DNA from 2 places in the Exiguobacterium sp. s5 genome. Region 1 is predicted to be linked to the other one. Evidence: a T-box and tRNA genes for the amino acid it is inferred to sense, from the RefSeq annotation. Region 1 holds a T-box; the other holds one or more tRNA genes.
The links. The T-box of region 1 lies ahead of argS (arginine--tRNA ligase). A T-box ahead of a tRNA ligase gene usually reads a tRNA of that ligase, here a tRNA-Arg.
Positions count from the first base shown of each region.

Region 1 (4,196 bases):
GACTTTAAAGGATCGAAGAGTGAGATGTCACTCGACAACGGCGACCTCGTCCTCGTATCGGATGACGACTACAAGCTCGAGCAATTGAAGGACGTCATGATCTCGAAATTGATCAAGCGCGGCGTGCCGACGAAAAACCTCGACTACCAAAAAATCGAGCGCGCCCTCGGTGGCACCGTCCGTCAGCGCGTCAAGTTGAAGAGCGGCATCGATAAAGACGATGCGAAAAAAATCAACAACGCCATTAAAGAATCAAAATTGAAAGTGAAGTCGCAAATCCAAGACGATCAAATCCGTGTGACGGCCAAGTCACGCGATGACCTCCAAGCCGTCATGCAGCTCGTCCGTGAGCTCGAATTGTCTGTCGATGCCCAATTTACGAACTACCGATGAAGCTCGCCATCATCAGTGACCCGCACGGTTCGTTTGATGATTTGAAGGCCGTCCTCGAGTCGGTCCGGCGTGAGACGGAGCATATCCTCTGCCTCGGCGATTTATATGAATGCCACATTGGCAAAAAGCGACGGAACGAACGGTTCCACGAAGTGTCCGACGTCGTGACGTACGATCCGGATTACGAGGCGCTGCTCACGTTCCCGAGTCTGCGTGGCAATCAAGAAGAACGGATTGACGAGGTGCTCGTCGTGTCGCATCCAGTTAAGACGCGGATTTCATTATTACCGGAACAGACGACGCTCGATGAGGCGTTGTTCTTGCATGGCCATCAAGTGAACTGGAGTCCGGACTGGGAACCGATCGTCGAGAAAGGCAAGTATCCGCTCGTCTTTATCGGCCACAGCCATATCCCGGGGATTTACCGGAAAGGCCGTTCGATTCCCTGGGAAATCGGGAAACCGTTCACATTGAAGAAAAAACGGTACGTCATCAACGTCGGCGCCGTCATCTTCGACCGGGAATGGTGTTTGTACGATACAAAAACCCGGACAGTCACACGAATGAAGGCATAGGAAAAGGGACCCCCTCAAAAGGGTCCCTTATTTGTGCTTACATTTCTTCTGGAGCTTGAACACCGATCAGACGGAGTCCTTCTGTCAATACGATCGTCACCGCTTTGACGAGGGCGAGACGCGACTGTTTACCAGCATCTTCTTCGAGTACACGGACATGGCCGTAATACTTGTTGAACGATTGCGCCAAGTCGAGGACGTAACGGCTGATGATCGACGGTTCACGGCGCTCATGGGCACGTGTGATCACGTGTGGGAACGCGTTTAGCATCGTCACGACGCCCCACGTGTGGTCGTCATCCGCACCCGTGAATGTCGAGCCGTCGTAGTTGCCTTTACGGAGGAGCGAGTTCGCACGCGCGTTCGTGTACTGCACGTACGGGCCTGTCTCGCCTTCAAACTTGAGCATGCTGTCGAGGTCGAACTCGATGTTGTTGATGCGCTCGTTCTTCAAGTCGTGGAAGATGACCGCGCCGACACCGACCATACGTGCCACGTCGTCCGCGTTCGCAAGTTCTGGGTTCTTCTGGGCGATGTTGCCTTGAGCTTTCTCGATTGCTTCTTTCAGTACTTCCTCGAGCAAGACGATGCGACCTTTTCGTGTCGACATCTTTTTCCCTTCTTGCAAAATCAAACCGAACGGCACGTGATGCATGCCATCGACGAAGTCGTAGCCGAGTTTACGGAGGACCGAGAACAACTGCTTGAAGTGAAGCGCCTGTTCGCCGCCGACGACGTAGTTCGCTTGGACGAAGTTATACGTCTCATGACGATAAACGGCCGCTGCCAAGTCACGTGTTGCGTAAAGCGTCGCGCCATCTTTCTTTTTAATCAAGCATGGCGGCAAGTTCTCGTCTTCGAGTGAGACGACCATCGCCCCTTCACTTTCGACGAGAAGGTTCTTCTCTTCGAGCATGGCGACGATGCGGTCCATCTTGTCGTTGTAGAACGCCTCCCCGTGGAAGCTGTCGAACTCGACGCCGAGCAAGTCGTATACTTTTTGGAACTCTTTGAGCGACTCGTCACGGAACCATGTCCATAGCTCAGTCGCTTCTTCGTTGCCGTCTTCAAGTTTCTTGAACCAAGCACGGCCTTCGTCCTCAAGTTCCGGTTGCGTCTTCGCCTCTTCATGGAAGTGAACGTAAAGCTTCAACAATTCGGCAATCGGATGCTCACGTACCGCTTCCTCGTTGCCCCATTTTTTATAGGCGACCATCAGTTTTCCAAACTGTGTCCCCCAGTCCCCAAGGTGGTTGACCCCAACGACGTCGTAGCCGTTTTTACGGGCGATCTGGTTAATGGCGTTCCCGATTACAGTTGAACGGAGGTGTCCCATCGAGAACGGTTTGGCGATGTTCGGTGACGAGAAGTCGGTCACGATTGTCTCGTTGCGGGTCGCATGCGTCGCATAGTCCGCTTTTTCGTCGAGCACCATGTTGATGATTTCTTGTGACACGACGTCACGGCTCAAGAAGACGTTCACGTATGGTCCAGCCGCCTCGACTTTTGTGAACAATTCATCGTTCAAATCGTTCGCGATATCAGTCGCGATCATGACCGGCGCTTTCCGGTAGGCTTTCGCGAGTTGGAAACAAGGGAAAGCAAGGTCCCCGTGTGCCTCATGTTTTGGTTTTTCAATTAGAGCTTCAATTTGGTCGAGCGTCAACTCGTCCCCGATGACACGGGACAAGGCTTCCGCATATTTGCGTTCATAACTCATTACAATTCCTCCTTATAAAATTTTCATAAAAAAAAACGCCCTTTGCACAGATGCAAAGAGACGGGATGGCCCGCGGTACCACTCTTCTTGCCTGCTTGACGCAGACCGCTTTATCGGTGATAACGGGGGTCCCCCGGCTACGCCTACTAAGGTTCGGGCAGCATCTCAAAAGTGCGTTTCGCGATGTTTGTCAGCCTAGGCTCTCACCAATCCCTAGGTCGCTTTGTTGACGGAACGATCGTTACTCTCTTTTTCATCGACTTTCGTCTATGTGGTTGAAAAGCAATTTCATTATAGAGGATATTTCATATAGACTCAATGCTAGAATTCCGCCATTATGATGAATAGGCAGGACTCAGGCATGATTGTGCCGAATCTCCTACCATACATATCGAATTTTCCCACATAGGAGGGAACCATGAACCATTTTCGCAAGATGTCCGTCCTTGGTTGGAGCATATGGAGTGTTTTACTCATATCGACGATCACCTTGTTCGCCACAGGCGTATTGAACATACCCGCCATCGAGCCGTTGCCGTTCATCTTGATCGCGCTCCTTGTCATCATTTTTCAAATGGACTCCATCGAACGGAAAGGCGTCTACTTCACGTTTTCGGAAAGTATCGTCCTCATCATTTTCTTGTTTTTTGATTTCGAGACGGCGCTTTTCGTCAATCAGATTGGTCTCCTCGTCTTCCAGTTCGTCAACTTGAAACCGCGCGTCGCGCTTCGACGCTTCCGCTTCACGTATCCTTGGAACGCCATCACGTCTTTCTTGGAGATTGCCATCCCAGCCGGTGTTTACTTGGCACTTGGTGGTGTGACCGGTCTCGGCTTCTATTCTCAAGACTCGTTCCTGCCGCTCGCCGGTTTGATTCTGGCCATCATCTTGAACACGGTCGTGCAAAAGTATCAAGTCGGTTGGTGGTTCCGCGTCGACATCCCGGTCCGCGATTTTCTGAGCATCGCGTTTTATACGTATATCGTCAGTCTCGTCTTCATTTTGGCGGCCTCGTTGTTCCGGGAGACGAATTTACTCGTCGTCAGCAGCATCGCTGCCGCGTTGACGTTCTTCATCAAGCGGCTCATCATCCAAAAAGGCCGGCAAGACGCCTTTAAATCGTTGATTGAACAGTATGATGAGGCAAAAGAAGCCGTGTCGTTATCGCAGAGCGAGGCGCAAGCCATCGAAGTGTTTCTCAGTCAATGTGAGCGGCTCAATCACTATGACGAAGGGTTCGTCGAGTTTAAACTGTTCGACCGTACCCTGTACTTTGATTTGAAGACGCGTCAGCCGATTGACCGTCACATCGTGTTCGATTTGCTCGATCACGCTTATCCGAACGAAGCCTCGGTCGAATATGAGATGCGCTTCGAATGGGACGCACCACTGTCGAACGAATTTGACGACGACTATCATAGTTTCATCTCGGTTCGGTCCGAGGAGATCGAAGGGATTCGCACGTGGCTCGTCATGACGGGTGAACACGTCTATGGGTATCCCTCGA
Region 1 covers NZ_JACSLK010000004.1:299,744-303,939, reverse strand. The annotation lists gene KNP60_RS10615 (YajQ family cyclic di-GMP-binding protein) at 1-393, shown strand, start outside; gene KNP60_RS10610 (metallophosphoesterase family protein) at 390-968, shown strand; gene argS (arginine--tRNA ligase) at 1,006-2,688, opposite strand; T-box leader at 2,742-2,954, opposite strand; gene KNP60_RS10600 (GGDEF domain-containing protein) at 3,107-4,196, shown strand, end outside.

Region 2 (4,196 bases), on a different contig from region 1:
AAACGATGATTGCGGGGCTGTTCGGGACGCTTGAGACGCTGATCTATATCTTCGCGCTCGGGATCGTGTTCCAAGATTTGACGACGCTCGGCATGATCGTCTATGCGGTCGGATTCGGGCTCGGGATTCTCGTCGGCGGTTACGTCGAGCGTAAGCTTGCCATCGGCTACAACATGATCCAAGTCCACACGCAAGAGTTCCCGGCCGAGCTCATCCAAAAGATGCGCGACAGCGGTTATGGTGTGACGCACTACCAAGGTCAGGGACGTGACGGCATCCGATATCGTCTCGACGTCTTGGCGGCACGGACACGGATGAAAGATTTGCGGCAAATGGTCGAGGAGTATGAGCCGAAAGCGTTCCTCGTCGCATTCGATCCGATCGACTTTAAAGGCGGCTATATGATGAAAGGGCTCCGACGCCCGAAATGAACGGGACGACTCACGGAAGTGGGTCGTTTTTTCGTGGAACGGGGAATACAAGAACAAAGGAGATGAGCGAGTTGAGACGAAAAGGGTTATGGATCGTCGTGGTTGGGTTGATTCTCGTCGGCGGCGCGTTGTTGGCCACCTCATTTTGGAAGTCGGAGTCCTCGATCAAACCGCCGCTCCCGACAGTCCGGGTCGGGTCGGTGACGGCCGAAGTGAAACAGTCGACGTTCTGCTGGTCCAATGGGGGCGAGGCGGTATGTGAAGACCACGGGTTGCCGGAAGCGGACGACTTGCAGCTCGTACCGGTCGAGCCGGGTGCCGAGATTGATGTCGAGTTCCATGCCGAGCCGTCGAACGTCTCATTCCATCAAATCATCGACGGGGAGCTCGTGCGGTCTGAACCCGTCGTCCCAGACGCACCGGGTGTCTATTTGTTTGAGACGGGCGGGGAGTGGCCGCGTGGGGACAGCCGCTATGTGTTCGGGGTCGAGGTCAAGGAATAAAAGAGTTGACCTGTCCGCTACGGGCGGCTTTATGATCAACGAGAAGGGGGGACGCCAATGATTCAAATCGGAAAAGTGGTCCATCTAACGGGGTTGTCCACTAAAGCAATCAAATGGTATGAAGCGAAAGGACTCGTCCGACCGACTCGTTTAGATAATCAGTATCGGTTATACGGGATGGAAGAAATAAGACGCCTGAACGAAATCAAGTTACTACGCCAAATGGGTATCTCGCTCGAACAAATTCAGACGGCAGAAAGTGTGAGCGAGTTACTCGACAGCAGACTTGATGAGGTCCAACACGAAATCGAGGCGTTGCGACAAGTCGAGCAACAAATCAAATGGATGCAAACAGGGGGAGATTCAATGAAAGTACGTTATGAGATGTGGGACCGGCCAAAAATCGTGAACGGCTATGTATCCGAACTCACCACAATCCCGTTCGTTTGGGAAAAACTGCAACCAGAGCTGACGACAGACGAATCATATGGCGTCTGTTTAGCGAAAGAAGAAGCTTATCTAGCAGGGATGACTGATCCTGTCATAGGAGAAGAGGGAAGACAGGTTGAACTGTCGGCAGGACGTTACCTTGTCGCCACGGTCGAAGGCGGAATCCCGGCCATCCCCACGACGTATAATCAACTTCTAGCGTTGCCGGATGTAACGTTGCGGGATGCACTCGATTTTGAGCGCTACATTCATGGGCAAGACGGAGCTGACGACTTGATTGAAATTTGGTTACCTGTCCAATAAAAAGAAGCGCCTTTCCCGGAGTTGGGAAAGGCGCTTTTGGATTAACGCGTCATGACCTTGTCGATGAGACCGTAGTCTTTCGCTTGTTCAGCTGACATGAAGTAGTCGCGCTCTGTGTCGCGCTCGATGACTTCAAGCGGCTGGCCTGTGTTGTCGGCCATGATTTGGTTCAATTTCTCGCGCATCTTGATGATGCGTTCAGCATGGATCTTGATGTCCGATGCTTGACCTTGCGTACCGCCGAGCGGTTGGTGAATCATGATCTCCGCGTTCGGAAGCGCGAAGCGTTTGCCTTTTTCACCGGCTTGGAGCAAGAAGGCACCCATCGATGCGGCCATTCCGATACAAATCGTCGACACGTTCGGTTTGATGAAGTTCATCGTGTCATAAATCGCCATTCCGGAAGTGATCGAACCACCCGGGCTGTTGATGTAAAGTGAGATGTCCTTATCTGGGTCCTCGGCTGCAAGGAAGAGGAGCTGGGCAACGATCGAGTTGGCGACGTTGTCGTCGATCGCACTTCCGAGCAAGATGATGCGGTCCTTGAGCAAGCGTGAGTAAATATCGTACGCGCGTTCCCCGCGACCTGTTTGTTCGATAACTGTTGGAATTAACATTGAATCTGCCTCCTTTATGTAGGTTGTAAACATATCATACCGCTATAGTCAATGTTGGTCAAACGATAGTCATCGTTTTTGACCTATTCCACGGTTTGACGATTCTAAAACGACAAAAGAGGCCAGGCATCTGCCTGACCTCTTTCTTTGATACACCCGGAGAGATTCGAACTCCCGACACCTGGCACCGGAAACCAGTGCTCTATCCCCTGAGCTACGGGTGCATGTTCTCTGACACGATTTATTATACATTTGTTTTTTTAAAAAAGCAATCCTGTTCGTCTCACTTTTTTTTGAGCGCGTTTTCCCGCCTTTCGCTACAATAGGAAACGAGAGGGGTGTGACCGATGCAACGCCAAGAACAACAGCAACTTCAAAAGCAACAACTGACCCAGGACATGGTCAGGCGTCTGCCGGTTCTCGAAGCAGACCGGACCGCGATCGCTTTTCAGCTTGGCCGCTTGTCAAAGCGGAACCCGAACATCGCCATCGGCAGCGGCGCGGTCGAATGGGTGGAGGACACGGCGAGCGGATTCGAGTCCCGTCTGTTCGAACAGATCGAGGAAGGAAGTGGGAACGAGGTCCAACGTATGCTTCAAAAGCGGCTCGTCCTCGCGCTAGACCACCGCGGCCTCTTACCTGATAGTGACTTCGTGCTCGCCCATCGCTTCGAGGTCGATGTGGCGGACATTGAGGCGGCACGCCAGGCGCTCTTGTTTTTAGAACCGACGGGGATCGGGGCGAAGAATGAGCGGGACTGCCAATATCGGCATGCGATTGAACATGACGACCCGCTCGTCTTGGACGTGTTCGAGGCGCTCGACGCGAACGTTGATGACATCCCGGGACGACTCGACATCTCGGTGGCCGAGTTCGACCGGGTGACCCGTATCGTGGCGACGTTACCGAAAACACCAATATTATATGAAGGAACCGAGCATATCATCCCGGAACTCGAAGTCGTCCGGCGTGACGATGAGCTTGTGACGACATGGTTCAGCCCAACGCTCGATGCGACTCGGATCGGGGACGACCGCGAGGCGAAGTGGTGGCACGAGACGCTCGAGATGCGGAATGCGACGCTTCATTCAGTATGGACGGTCATCGCGGAACGTCAGGTGGACTGGCTCGACGGCAAACTCGTCTTGCATCCGTTGACGCGGAAAGAAGTCGCCGAACGGATCGGCAAGCATGAGTCGACCGTCGGACGGGCCATCCAAGGAAAGTATGTGGCGACCGAGGGCGGGGTCATGGCGTGGCGCCACTTTTTCGTCAGGTCCACGGATCATGGGCAATCGCCGTTCATGGTGAAGAAGGCGCTCGCCGAACTGATTCAACAAGAGACGTCACCTTTGAGTGACGCCGCACTCATGCGAGAGTTGGCCCGGCTCGGCTATACGGTGACACGACGGACCGTGGCGAACTATCGGGAGGCGCTCGGTTTTGGAAACTCGCGGGAGCGGGAACGACAACTATGGAAAGGAGGGGACTGACATGGTGCTGACATTATACCGACGTGCCAACTGTTCGCTCTGCGAGGAGGCGCTCGTCATGCTCGAATGGCTCATGGAAGACTATCCGTTCGAACTCGAGCAGGTCGACATCACGGGCAACGAAGAACTCGAGGCAAAGTACTTGTTCGAGATCCCCGTCGTCTTACACGAGGGGCGCGTCATTAGTCAAGGGCGATACGATGACAGTAAAGTTGAAGATTTTGTTAAGTATACGCTTACATCGAAAAAAAACGTTTGAAGGGGTTGCAAGACGGAAAGGTCATTGATAAGATGAAGTCGTAGCGGTGGGACGCAAATATAAAAGTGGGACAAAAGTTGTCCACGCTTTAAGTCGAGGGGGAATGAGTATGATCCAGCAGCTGATTCAAGTTCAGAAGC
Region 2 covers NZ_JACSLK010000001.1:697,956-702,151, forward strand. The annotation lists gene KNP60_RS03670 (DUF2179 domain-containing protein) at 1-431, shown strand, start outside; gene KNP60_RS03675 (hypothetical protein) at 494-934, shown strand; gene KNP60_RS03680 (MerR family transcriptional regulator) at 992-1,687, shown strand; gene clpP (ATP-dependent Clp endopeptidase proteolytic subunit ClpP) at 1,729-2,304, opposite strand; tRNA gene KNP60_RS03690 (tRNA-Arg) at 2,456-2,528, opposite strand; gene KNP60_RS03695 (RNA polymerase factor sigma-54) at 2,652-3,797, shown strand; gene KNP60_RS03700 (glutaredoxin family protein) at 3,799-4,056, shown strand; gene KNP60_RS03705 (sugar-binding transcriptional regulator) at 4,169-4,196, shown strand, end outside.
Region 2: it has a tRNA-Arg gene. The T-box ahead of argS (arginine--tRNA ligase) is inferred to sense a tRNA for this amino acid. The anticodon was not compared.